3 regions of the Fischerella major NIES-592 genome follow, and region 2 is predicted to be linked to each of the others. Evidence: predicted binding sites of a transcription regulator. Region 2 holds the regulator's gene; each other region holds the start of a gene.
The links. The regulator HrcA, encoded in region 2, represses chaperone genes, less so after heat shock. The targets are predictions, from matches to a motif close to TTAGCACTCNNGANTCNNGAGTGCTAA.
Positions count from the first base shown of each region.

Region 1: a site for HrcA is predicted at 2,295-2,321, ahead of groES (co-chaperone GroES). Genes of this name have one in related genera too.
Region 3: a site for HrcA is predicted at 2,587-2,613, ahead of groL (chaperonin GroEL). Genes of this name have one in related genera too.

Region 1 is NZ_MRCA01000002.1:536,753-541,043, reverse strand. It holds gene groL (chaperonin GroEL) at 224-1,861, opposite strand; gene groES (co-chaperone GroES) at 1,967-2,278, opposite strand; gene NIES592_RS06285 ((2Fe-2S) ferredoxin domain-containing protein) at 2,596-3,117, shown strand; gene NIES592_RS06280 (response regulator transcription factor) at 3,396-4,073, shown strand.
Region 2 is NZ_MRCA01000001.1:51,528-55,818, forward strand. It holds gene secG (preprotein translocase subunit SecG) at 83-316, shown strand; gene NIES592_RS00180 (peptidase) at 388-1,245, shown strand; gene NIES592_RS00185 (DUF2834 domain-containing protein) at 1,449-2,099, opposite strand; gene hrcA (heat-inducible transcriptional repressor HrcA) at 2,096-3,187, opposite strand; gene NIES592_RS00195 (rhodanese-like domain-containing protein) at 3,532-3,879, opposite strand; gene NIES592_RS00200 (DUF3352 domain-containing protein) at 4,063-4,291, shown strand, end outside.
Region 3 is NZ_MRCA01000010.1:105,468-109,758, forward strand. It holds gene NIES592_RS17400 (EVE domain-containing protein) at 1-274, shown strand, start outside; gene fabG (3-oxoacyl-[acyl-carrier-protein] reductase) at 435-1,199, shown strand; gene NIES592_RS17410 (MraY family glycosyltransferase) at 1,267-2,346, opposite strand; gene groL (chaperonin GroEL) at 2,658-4,291, shown strand, end outside.

The DNA of each region.
Region 1 (4,291 bases), on a different contig from region 2:
ATTTGTATTTATATTTAGTAGTACATAAATACTAAATTATCAAAAGACAAAATGTCAAACACTGGGAAAGAACTGTTCATAAAACAATACGGTTCAGTGGTTGAGAGACGTACCATGGCACGTCTCTAAATTGCTGTATCGGTTCATAAAAAAGCAGCCACTTCCGACAGGAAATAGCTGCTTTTTTATAGAGATGAGTATCTTACTCACCCTTTGCAATATTTTAGTAATCGAAGTCGCCGCCCATACCAGCGCCAGCACCAGCAGGTGCATTATCCTTAGGCTCTGGCTTGTCAACAACGATACATTCTGTAGTCAATACCATACCAGCGATGGAAGCTGCGTTTTGGAGTGCAGAACGGGTGACTTTGGCGGGGTCAACGATACCAGCAGCCAACAAATCGACGAACTCATTGGTGGCTGCGTTAAAGCCAACGTTGAATTCCTTCTCTTTCACGCGTTCAGCGATGACAGCACCATTCTGACCAGCGTTTTCAGCAATCCGCTTCAGGGGAGCAGACAAGGCGCGAGCAACAATTAGCGCACCAGTCAACTCTTCATCTTTGAGGTTACTATTTGCCCACTCTTCTAGTTGAGGAGCTAGGTGAGCGAGAGTTGTACCACCACCAGGAACGATACCTTCTTCTACCGCAGCTTTGGTAGCGTTGATCGCGTCTTCAAGGCGCAGTTTCTTGTCTTTCATTTCGGTTTCGGTAGCAGCACCAACTTTAATTACTGCTACACCGCCGGACAACTTAGCTAAACGCTCTTGCAATTTCTCTTTGTCGTAGGAAGATTCGGTTTCGTCCATTTGACGACGAATCTGTTCGCAACGAGCTTTCACAGCTTGCTCGTTACCTTCAGCAACGATGGTGGTGTTGTCTTTGGTGATGGTGATGCGACGGGCTTTACCCAAACTATCCAGCTTGGTGTTTTCTAGCTTCAAACCAGCATCTTCGGTAATCACTTGACCACCAGTGAGAATGGCGATGTCTTCCAGCATTGCTTTGCGGCGATCGCCAAATCCAGGAGCTTTGACAGCAGCTACGTTCAGCACACCCCGCAGACGGTTAACTACCAAGGTTGCCAAAGCTTCTTTTTCAATATCTTCGGCAATAATTACTAAGGGTTTGCCTTGACGTGCCACTTGCTCCAGAACAGGGACTAAATCTTGTACCAAAGCTATTTTCTTATCGGTCAGCAGTAAGTAAGGATCGTCAAATACTGCTTCCATCCGCTCAGCGTCGGTGGCGAAGTAGGGAGAGATGTAGCCTTTGTCAAAGCGCATCCCTTCGGTGATTTCCAATTCGGTGGTCATAGATTTCCCTTCTTCTAGGGAAATTACGCCTTCCTTACCGACTTTGTCCATTGCTTCGGCAATCATCTGACCGACTTCTTCGTCGTTACCAGCAGAGATTGCACCAACTTGAGCGATCGCTTTGGAATCTTCAACAGGACGAGCGTGTTCTTTAATTTTTTCTACTAAGAAGTTGGTAGCTTTATCAATACCACGCTTCAACTGAATGGCATTTGCACCAGCTGCAACGTTCCGCAAGCCTTCTTTAACCATTGCGTGTGCCAAAACAGTAGCGGTGGTGGTTCCGTCACCAGCAGCATCGTTGGTTTTGGAAGCAGCTTGGCGGATCAAAGAAACGCCTGTGTTTTCAACGTGGTCTTCTAATTCAATTTCTTTAGCAATGGTCACACCATCATTGATGATTTGGGGTGCGCCAAATTTTTTCTCTAGTACTACGTTACGACCTTTGGGACCGAGGGTAACAGCCACAGCCTCAGCCAGGATATCCATGCCCCTTTCTAGGGCGCGACGAGCGTTTTCGTTGTAGATAATGCGCTTTGCCATAATTTCTTAGTTGTCCTTTGTCATTACGTTATTTGTCATTTATTTTTTGTCTTTTGTCATTTGTCATTTGCAATAAACCAATGACTAATGACCAATGACCAATCACTAAGAAACAATTGCTAAAATGTCTTTTTCAGAAAGCAATACGTATTCGTCGGTTCCTAGCTTGATATCAGTACCAGCATATTTAGAGTAGAGAACTTTATCTCCTACTTTGACATCCATTGGCTGACGAGAACCATCATCTTTGATTTTGCCTTCACCAACCGCAACAACTTCGCCAACTTGGGGCTTTTCTTTGGCGGTGTCGGGTAAATATAGACCACCAGCGGTCTTTTCTTCAGAGGCGCTCACTTTTACAAACACGCGATCGCCTAAAGGTTTTACAGTAGAAACGCTAAGAGATACAGCTGCCATACGAATTTCTCCAGAGTTAGCACTCTCAACTCCTGAGTGCTAATTTAGCGAACCACTGGATGCAATGGCAATATTTGGGTTTGTACGGGTTCCCGAACTTTGGGAGAGGTGATGGGGCGTGAGGGGTGTGAGGAGTAAAACTACTAACCACTAATAACCACTAACCACTAACCACTAACCACTAACCAATTCAAGTAAAAATACTCAATTATTTCAAGATTTCAGGTTTTTTTATATAAGTAACGAATAGTTATATATGGTCAACTTTATTTGCAAAGTTTAGAAATTGTTATAGAACAGAAATCAGAAAGCGCGAGATGGGTAACAAAATAGTGATCCAGTCCAGCCACAAAATAGAGAAAGCAACTCCACCACCAGGAAATCAAGCCCTAAATTACTCTATAGAAACTTTAGGACTGACAAAAATTCAGCGACATGTTTTTATCTGTGCTGATCAAACATTGCCTAAATGTTGTTCAAAGCAAGCAAGTCTAGAAGCATGGGAGTATTTAAAAAAACGTCTGAAGGAATTAAGGTTAGATGTTCCTCAACAAGAGCGACCTAGCTGCATATTCAGAACCAAAGCTAATTGCTTGCGAGTTTGTTGCTCTGGGCCGATAATGGTGGTTTACCCGGATGGTGTCTGGTATCGCCAAGCAGCCCCGGAAGTCATTGAGCGGATTATCCAGGAACATTTAATCGAAAATAAGATTGTGGAAGAATATGCTTTTTTAGTTCATCCTCTGTCAGAAACCTCTGTGGTTACTGAGGAGCAGCACAATAGGAGCTTAACATCCAAGGGATATGGTGAAGCGGTGAGTCACACAAGTGCGGGTTAAGTGTTTACCAGGAGCATCTTAGAACTAGTGAAGTTTGATAATCTATAAGGATTATTATTCTATTGAAGTTTTTTGCTCGCTCCTTTCAAAGCGATATATAATAACGCATTATAAATACTACTGCTCTACGTATCCTTACTGGACTTTTGCCGTTGATAGAGTAGTTTCAGGGAAAGTAAATTTCAATTTTGAAACATTTACTCAACATAGGCAAGTTAAGTGGGAAAAAGCACAACATCACAATCATCCACCAAAAAGGATCGCTATACAAGGCCCCTATGGATCTACGCGCGACAAGTGCCACTGCTATGAAAGAACCCAGCATGAAAGAATACAAACGACTTCTACTCATTGATGATGACCCTAACCTCATCTTGCTGGTGAAGGATTACTTGGAATTCCGGGGATATGAAGTCATCACCGCAGAAAATGGTCGAGAAGCTTTGGAAATTTTAGAGCAGGATGTTCCAGATATGATCATCTGCGACGTGATGATGCCGGAAATGGACGGATATACTTTTGTTGAACAAGTCCGGCAAAACGAACGCACTAGTTGGATTCCTGTTCTATTTCTATCCGCAAAAGGACAAAGCGCAGACCGGGTTAAAGGACTGAATAAAGGTGCTGATGTATACATGGTCAAGCCCTTTGAACCAGAAGAGTTGGTGGCGCAAGTAGAATCGTCTCTCAAGCAAACCATTCGTTGGAAAGAACACCAAGCCAAAGGAGGAGACAACGGTTCACGTATTCAAGTTCCCTTTGATGTGCAGTTAACCCCAACCGAACTGAAAGTAGTTCAGTTTGTCGCTAGGGGTTTAGCTAACCGCGAAATTGCTGAAGAACTAAATGTTAGTCAGCGTACAGTTGAAAGCCATGTGTCCAACATGTTGGGCAAAACCAATCTCCACAATCGTACTGAGTTAGCACGGTGGGCGATTGAAAATCAAATGGCATAGATCAAGCTCTAATTTGTGAGTGTTGAGTTATGAGTTGATTTGTTACGATTTCAAACTCATAGCTCAATTCCTTGTTTATTCTAGCTGTCTGGTGAGAAAGTTTTTATATTAAGTCTATGAAGCTTGTTTTATCGACGTTTTAGCTTTCATGTCGCCCCCTCAGTACAAATACAGATGGTGTAGAGACGCGAAATTTCGCCTCTGGTACAAATTTATGT
Region 2 (4,291 bases):
AATAATAGTGAATTATGAATGAGAATTTAATACAATTCATAATTCATAATTCATAATTCATAATTCACAAACATTTTCCACTATGACCGTTTCTAACGTTGTACAAGGTATCTGGGTTTTTTCTGCAATTGCTTTAATAGTCCTAGTGTTGTTGCATAGCCCCAAAGGTGATGGTATCGCAGCCATTGGTGGGCAAGCCCAATTATTTAGCAGCACTAAAAGTGCAGAAAAAACATTAAACCAAGTAACTTGGGCTTTGACAGTCATTTTTCTTAGTTTATCTGTGGTTTTGAGCGCTGGTTGGCTGCCTAAATAGAAGTGTGAGGAATGGGGGAAGTGTGAGAAGTGGTGAAGAAGACAAGGAAGACAAAGGAGACAAACGATTCATTGGTTCCCAACCAACAACCACTAACCACTAACCACCAAACAACTACTAACATCCCAACAAGTTTAATTTGGCAACGTTTACTAGCATTTATAGGATTAGCTATGATCACGGGACTGCTGTTGATCTTAACTAACGTGCAGTCCTTTGCTGATTTTTCATATTCTCCCAGTTTCTCGACAAAATACTACGACATCACAAATCTTCCCCCCATCACCCTAGCCCCCTATCACCCCACCACTCTAGCTTCACCAAAACCCCATCCCCTACCTTCCACACTGATGCGGTGGCAAGATACAACTAATAGTGGTGACTACTTTTCTCAAGTTGCAACAACGCCAGTAGGTTATTTAGTTTGGTCACAGTTTCCAGTTAAGGTTTACATAGAAACACCATCAACAATAGATCCTAAGCAAGCCCAAGCTTGGATTAATAGTGTCTTGCAGGCTGTACAAGAGTGGAGTGCTTATTTACCTTTACAGGTAGTCGAAAAACAGGAAGTAGCTGATATTACTGTTATACGGAAAACCCCACCACTGCAAAAGTTGCCTAATAGCAATATTCCCCGTGCGCGTTCCGCTCAAACCACTTACGAATTTTACAATAATAAAAATATTTTATACCATCGCTTCACTATCCTGCTTAGTCCCAGCCAAACAGGACAATATCTTTTAGCCGCTGCTCGCCACGAACTAGGTCATGCTTTAGGAATATGGGGACATAGCCAGTTACAGAGTGATGCTTTATATTTTTCTCAAGTTCGCAATCCCCTACCAATTTCTGCTAGAGATGTGAACACACTGAAGCGGGTTTATGAACAACCAACTTGTTTGGGGTGGACTTTACAACGAACTATTTAGGCGTTGTATATTCGAGGGATGAAAATCATCAACAGTAGAGACGTTGCAGTGCAACGTCTCTACAAAATCTGCAACGTCTCTACAAAATCTGCAACGTCTCTACAAAAATAGAGTCTATTGCAAAAATATTTGTCTTGGTTAACTGTAAATGTTCTGTGTTTATCTGTGTTCGATACTTCAAATATCAAAAAATATCAAACCACTCACGAATCATCCATCTGTGATTCTGGCAAAGATGGACGTATGCACAGATATAGTAAAGGGCCAAATAACGGAACTAAAGCTATCAGCCAAAATATTCCAGAACTGTTCCAACCACGCCGCGTCATATCATCCCCCAACAAAGCAGGAAATAATACACATAGCAGGCAAAAATCACAACTCATCACATTAATAAAGCGGCTATTTTGCCACTGCTGGACAAAATTACTCCAATCACCTTGTTCAATACCATAGCTAACCAAAATCGCTGTTCCAATGGTCAGGACAACACCCGTCCAACGAGAATCTAAGATTTTGAGCAAAACATTCTTTGCACCAGAAAACTGCGGATTTGTTTCTCTGATAGCCAAATAGGGTAACAAAGCAAACGCCCCTACAGCAAAAGAAGCAGCAGTAAATGGCCACACTGGAATTTTTTGCCCTCGACCATCAACAAACAGGACTACACTGTAAACAATGGGCCAAATACCCATAATATTGAACAGTACAATCACCAAGGGATTAATACCTTGCCATTGACCAGTAGATAGATTTTTAATCAACTCAAAAGTATCGGGTTGATTGGGAGGAGCAAACAAGAAAGCATACGCAATCAATCCTAGCCAAAGCAACCCAAAGGCGATTTTTCTCATGAGGGATTTAGATAACTGAAAGTCTCCGATAAATACTCAGCAGCAGCAGCAACTAGTGCGATCGCTCCTTCGTAATCTAGGCGTGTTGGCCCCAAAACTCCCACGCTTCCTACCTGTGATGAACCACGGCGGTAGGTGGAAGAAATTAGACTACAGTTACGAATTGGTTCAAGAGGATTCTCTGAACCAATCCTCACTGTTACCCGTGGTTTACCCACTTCCTCAGTCTCATTTTCCTCAAATATTAATCTCCACAGTTGTTCTTGTTCTTCCTCCAATAGTTGGATGATAGTTTGCACCTGTTGTAGTTGGGCAAATTCTGGTTGTCGCAAAACTTCTGCCATTCCACGCACCATGATTTGTGTAACGCCTGGTGTCAAACTGCGACGACTAAATTCTGCCAGGGAATTTTTTAAGTACTCAACATAGTGCTGAAATTCCCGATCTAAATCACTCCAATTGAGATTAGCTACCTCTAACAAACTGCGCCCGCGTAATTGGCTATTTAAAAAGTTAGAAACAAGTTGTAATTCTCGATCTATCACTTCTGGATCAAATTGTGTGTTTTTGCCTTTTGGTGGCAAATCTAATAATGCTGAATGTGTTTCATAATTATCCGTAACTACGATCAGCATGACTCGTCCGACTTCAATTTGCACCAATTGCAAATGCCGCACCATAGCACTGACATTTTGTGGTATTGTAATCAAGGTGATGCAGCCGCTTAGGGTCGCTAAAATTTGGGCTGCCCCTTGTAATAAGCTTTCTAGACTACTATCTTCCCAATTCAAGCTATTTTGTAGTGTCGCTTCTACTTGTCTGGCTAGAGTTTCCGAAGGTGTGATCAACTGATCAACATAAATTCGATAGCCAGAGTCAGAAGGTACTCGCCCAGCAGAAGTGTGTGGTTGATAAAGTAGCCCGGCTTTTTCTAACACACCCATAGCGTTACGAATCGTGGCTGAGCTAACACCCAAGTTGTACTCTTCTAGCAGGGCTTTGGAGCCAACAGGCTCTGCTGTGGCGATGTAGTGACGTACTGTTGCCCAAAGAATATGCTGTTGACGATTGGTTAGCTGGACTTGCATAGCTAATGTTTACCAAAGCAAAATTTTAATTAGTTTTTAAAAAACAAAAAATTATTAAGATGAGAAGCAAAAAGCATTAATATTTAGTTAAGCAAAATAGTAAATAATTGAAGTATCTGAAAATACGTTACAACAAATCTATCTTTTATCTCTCACAAAAGTATCTTTAAGAAGACTTTGATATACATGTGAAAACTTGCTCACTGCAAAATCCTTCTGAATCTCAATAATCTTTACTTAGATTTACGCAAATTGGTAGCTCAAAAGTATTGGTAATTACTAAGTGAAAATTATTCACTCTTAAGTTCAGAATAGCAAAAAAAACTTACAATCGTCATTTACGGTTAATACACAGGAATTGAAGGGTCAACTAACATGGAGTAGGCATCAATACCACCAGAAATATTTTTCACATTTGTAAATCCTTGATTAACCAGCCACTGACACATCTGAGCAGAACGAATGCCATGATGACAAAGTACCAAGGTTTCAGCATCAGGATCTAAGCGCGTGTGAATTTCATTTCCCCATTCAGCAAATTCACTTAGAGGCAAGTTAACAAAACCCTCAATGTGAGCGATCGCGACTTCCTGTGGTTCACGCACGTCCACAAGCTGAAGATTAGGCTCACCTTTGGACAAACGTTGGGCGAGTTCTTCTACACTAATTTCGGTAATGGCTTGAGGTGTCATTCCAATTTTAAACTTTAGATTGGAGATTTTTCCTAGATACTATTTATGTTTGCAGAAAATAGTCATCTTGACCAGGAAAAAATACTTACAGGACTTTGAGCAATACTTTCCGTATCAGGCAACGGAGAACTATTAACAGGGAACAGCCATAATTGATAATTAGTAACTGAAAACAGGTAATTTATGAAACAAGCCTTATTCTTTCGTTCTCTAGCAGCTATTGCGATGATGCTGCTATTTATCAGTATTCCTGGTTGTAGTGGCTTATCCGGTACAAATTCTTTTGTGGGAATCAGTGGAACTACACAACAGCCTGGTGCGGCAATTTTTGTATCTCAACAAGCACCAGTAATGATGTCAATGCTGGTAAATCCCGATAAATTACAAGTATTGGAACGTGAGGGAGAACTAT
Region 3 (4,291 bases), on a different contig from region 2:
TTTAGCGTTAATTTATCACACTGGCAAGGAACGGCGAATTATAGGTGTGGCAGAAGTAACCAGTCAACCTTACCCCGATCCAAAATTAGATGATGTTAAACGAGTAGTTGTAGATTTGCGGCCTGTGCAAAGACTACCTCTACCAGTTTCCCTAGCGCAAATAAAAAAAGATAGCAGCTTTGCAGACTTTGATTTGCTGCGTCTTCCCAGGCTATCTGTAGTCCCAGTGTCAGAGTTGCACTGGGAGCGCCTCCTACAGTTATCAAAGCAGTAATTATTAGACTTTTTGTAAAAGTCGAAATTAATCCCCCTCTGGTCCTTGAAAGGCGTCCCCACCAGATCATCTGTAGTCAAATTAAAGCGAATTGTTATTAGTTGCGATCCCAAATCGCCCTATGATGATTAGCGCGGTGAAACAATCAACAAGAGTAGTTATGGAATTGTTGCCAGAAAACTTACAAACTTTACAAGGAAAAGTAGCAATTGTTACAGGCGCTTCACGGGGAATTGGAAGAGCGATCGCACGGGAATTAGCAAAATTTGGTGCTAGCGTAGTTGTCAACTATGCTAGTTCTAGTCAAGCGGCTGATGAATTAGTGTCAGAAATTACGCAAGCAGGGGGAAGTGCGATCGCGCTTGCGGCTGATGTCAGCAAAGAAGAACAAGTCGATGCTTTAATCAACGCTGCGATCGAAAAGTTCAATCGCCTTGACATCTTGGTCAATAATGCTGGTATAACCCGCGACACACTTTTACTCAGAATGAAGCCAGAAGATTGGCAAGCAGTAATTGATCTCAATTTAACTGGTGTATTTTTATGCACACGTGCCGCCAGTAAAATCATGCTCAAACAGCGTTCAGGACGGATCATCAACATTACCTCCGTTGCTGGACTCATGGGTAATCCCGGACAAGCCAACTACAGCGCTGCTAAAGCAGGTGTGATTGGTTTTACTAAAACTGTTGCGAAAGAACTAGCTTCTCGTGGCATTACTGTTAACGCCGTTGCCCCTGGTTTTATCGCCACTGATATGACCAGCAATCTCGATGCCGAAGGTATTCTCAAGTATATTCCCCTTGGTCGCTATGGTCAGCCAGAAGACATTGCTGGCATGGTGCGTTTCCTGGCTGCCGACCCCGCAGCAGGCTACATCACCGGACAAGTCTTTAACGTAGATGGCGGTATGGTGATGGCATAGAAAAAATTATGAATTTATGAATTATGAAACTGGGCTTTCGTCTTTTTCATAATTCATCATTCATAATTTATGTTGCCTTTACCCTCTGCCAAACGGTGAAGCCTAACAAAGTAATAATACTGAGGGTAGTAGCAATTATAACTACCAAACTCATGCCTCGGATTGTCATCGCCAGCCAGTTGCAAACTAAAGCAATTGACCAAAGAGTCAAGGCTGCATGGCGCTGAGATAAACCCCAAGCTAGCAAGCGATGATGTAAATGGTCTTTTCCGGGAGTACTTAGGGGGTTTTTCCCTGCCATAAGTCGCCGCACAAATACTTGGGTAGTATCTAGCACTGGCAAAAGTAAAAACAAAACAGGTGGTACTAAAGAAAAAATTGTAGTGGCTTGTAGTTCACCGACAATGGCAGTTGCAGCTAGTACGTAGCCAAAAAAATATGCTCCGGCATCACCCATAATAATGTGTGACGGATGAAAGTTGTGGCGTAAAAAACCTAATGCTGCTCCTGCTAAGGCTGCCAAAACTAGTGTTGCTGCTGCCCAGTTGGGAAACTGCGCCGAAACAGCTAATAAACTCATAGCAGTGATAAAACTAACTCCTCCTGCCAAACCATCCATACCGTCCATCAAATTGATGGCATTAGTAATTGCTACCACCCAAAACACCGTTAGCGATGTGGAGAGTAGCGAGTCGAGGGGAGTACCAAAAGTAACTTTAATGCTAATGCCATTGCCAACCAACAGCAGGGCCGTCAGAATTTGTACTAACAGACGAACTGAGGGAGGTAAACCGAATTGATCATCAATAAAGCCAACTAGCACCAGTATCGAACCCCCCAAAAGAATAGTTAAAACCTGAGCTAGTACACCTTGAAGTTCAATTGGTCTTAACAAACTTGCCAAGATCAAAGCCGCTAGCACTCCTGCGTAGATAGCCAGACCGCCTGCATTTGGCAAAGGTTCTCGGTTTAAACGCCGTGCATTTGGTTGATCAGCCCAACCAACTCGTAAGGCAAATTTACGTACCTCTGGAATCAAACGCCACGTTACAACCCACGCCAATAGAAATGTAAACACTACTGCTAACCAGCCGGAACCGCTGGGTTCAGCAATACCAAGCGCCTCAAGGGAGCTGTATATATTCATCTCCCGTTTCCACCATTAATGCCAGTATCCAATATCAGCATCAAGTGTATAACAATCATTTTTTTTTCTCACTACAAATATGAGAGTATATGGACTGCCTTATTTGGGTTCTCGTAGCTTGAATTAAGGGAATAGGAAGAAATTTAGATTTTTTTGGGTGGATTCCCCTACATCCCTAAACCTATATCCTCCTATAGCCTAGTAAAGATTAATAAACTCAACAGCTTATGGCTTGTTGACTTAGCACTCTTGGCTTGTGAGTGCTAAATTGTCTAATGGAAGAACTCACAAATTAAACCAAACTAAAAAGTATGGCCAAAATTATTGCATTTGATGAAGATTCCCGACGTGCCTTAGAAAGGGGCATCAATACTCTTGCTGATGCAGTGAAAATTACCCTGGGGCCAAAGGGCCGCAACGTCCTTTTAGAAAAAAAGTTTGGTACACCCCAAATCGTGAATGACGGGATCACCGTTGCTAAAGAAATTGAACTAGAAGATCCCCTAGAAAATACAGGGGCAAAACTCATCCAAGAAGTTGCTTCTAAAACAAAAGAAGTAGCTGGCGATGGCACAACTACAGCAACTGTACTGGCTCAAAGCATGATCCGCGAAGGTTTGAAAAATGTAGCAGCTGGAGCAAATCCAGTCGCAACAAGACATGGGATCGAAAAAACCGTAGAAAGGCTAGTGCAGGAGATTGCAGCAGTCGCCAAGCCAGTAGAAGGAAGCGCGATCGCTCAAGTCGCGACTGTTTCGGCTGGAAACGATGAAGAAATCGGTGCCATGATTGCCGAAGCAATGGAAAAAGTCACTAAAGATGGTGTAATCACCGTAGAAGAATCTAAATCCCTAACTACGGAATTAGAAGTAGTTGAGGGGATGCAGATTGACCGGGGTTACATTTCCCCCTACTTTATCACTGACAACGAACGGATGACGGTGGAATTTGAAAATGCCCGCATTCTGATCACCGATAAAAAAATCAGCAGTATTCAGGACTTAGTCCCTGTTTTAGAAAAAGTTGCCCGTTTGGGTCAACCTCTATTGATTATCGCTGAAGATGTAGAAGGGGAAGCTTTAGCAACTTTGGTAGTCAACAAAGCGCGGGGTGTGCTGTCAGTTGCTGCGATTAAAGCACCTGGATTTGGCGATCGCCGCAAAGCGATGCTGCAAGACATTGCTATTCTGACAGGCGGACAATTAATTTCCGAAGAAATCGGTTTAAGTTTAGATATGGTTTCTTTGGAAATGCTGGGAGTTGCGCGTAGAATTTCCATTGACAAAGAAAACACAACCATCGTTGCTGATGGCGAACACAAAGACGACGTACAAAAGCGCATCGCTCAAATTCGTAAGCAGTTAGAAGAAACTGATTCCGAATATGACAAAGAAAAACTGCAAGAACGCATCGCCAAGCTAGCTGGTGGTGTAGCTGTAATTAAAGTTGGTGCAGCCACAGAAACCGAACTCAAAGACCGTAAATTGCGGATTGAAGATGCTCTCAACGCCACCAAAGCAGCCGTAGAGGAGGGTATAGTTCCTGGTGGTGGTACGATGCTGATTCACCTATCTACAAAAGTCGCTGAAATTAAAAACAGCCTCAACGAAGAAGAACAAATTGGCGCTGATATTGTTGGGCGATCGCTAGATGCACCCCTGCGCCAAATAGCAGATAACGCTGGTGTTGAAGGTTCTGTCATCGTTGAAAAAGTCCGTACTACAGAATTCAACGTCGGCTACAATGCTGCGACTGGTGAATTTCAAGACATGATCGCCGCAGGTATTCTTGATCCTGCCAAAGTCGTACGTTCTGCCTTGCAAAACGCAGCTTCTATTGCTTCTATGGTCTTAACTACCGAAGCTGTGGTTGCCGAAAAACCTGAGAAAAAACCCGCCGGTGGCGCTCCCGATATGGGTGGTATGGGCGGTATGGGCGGTATGGG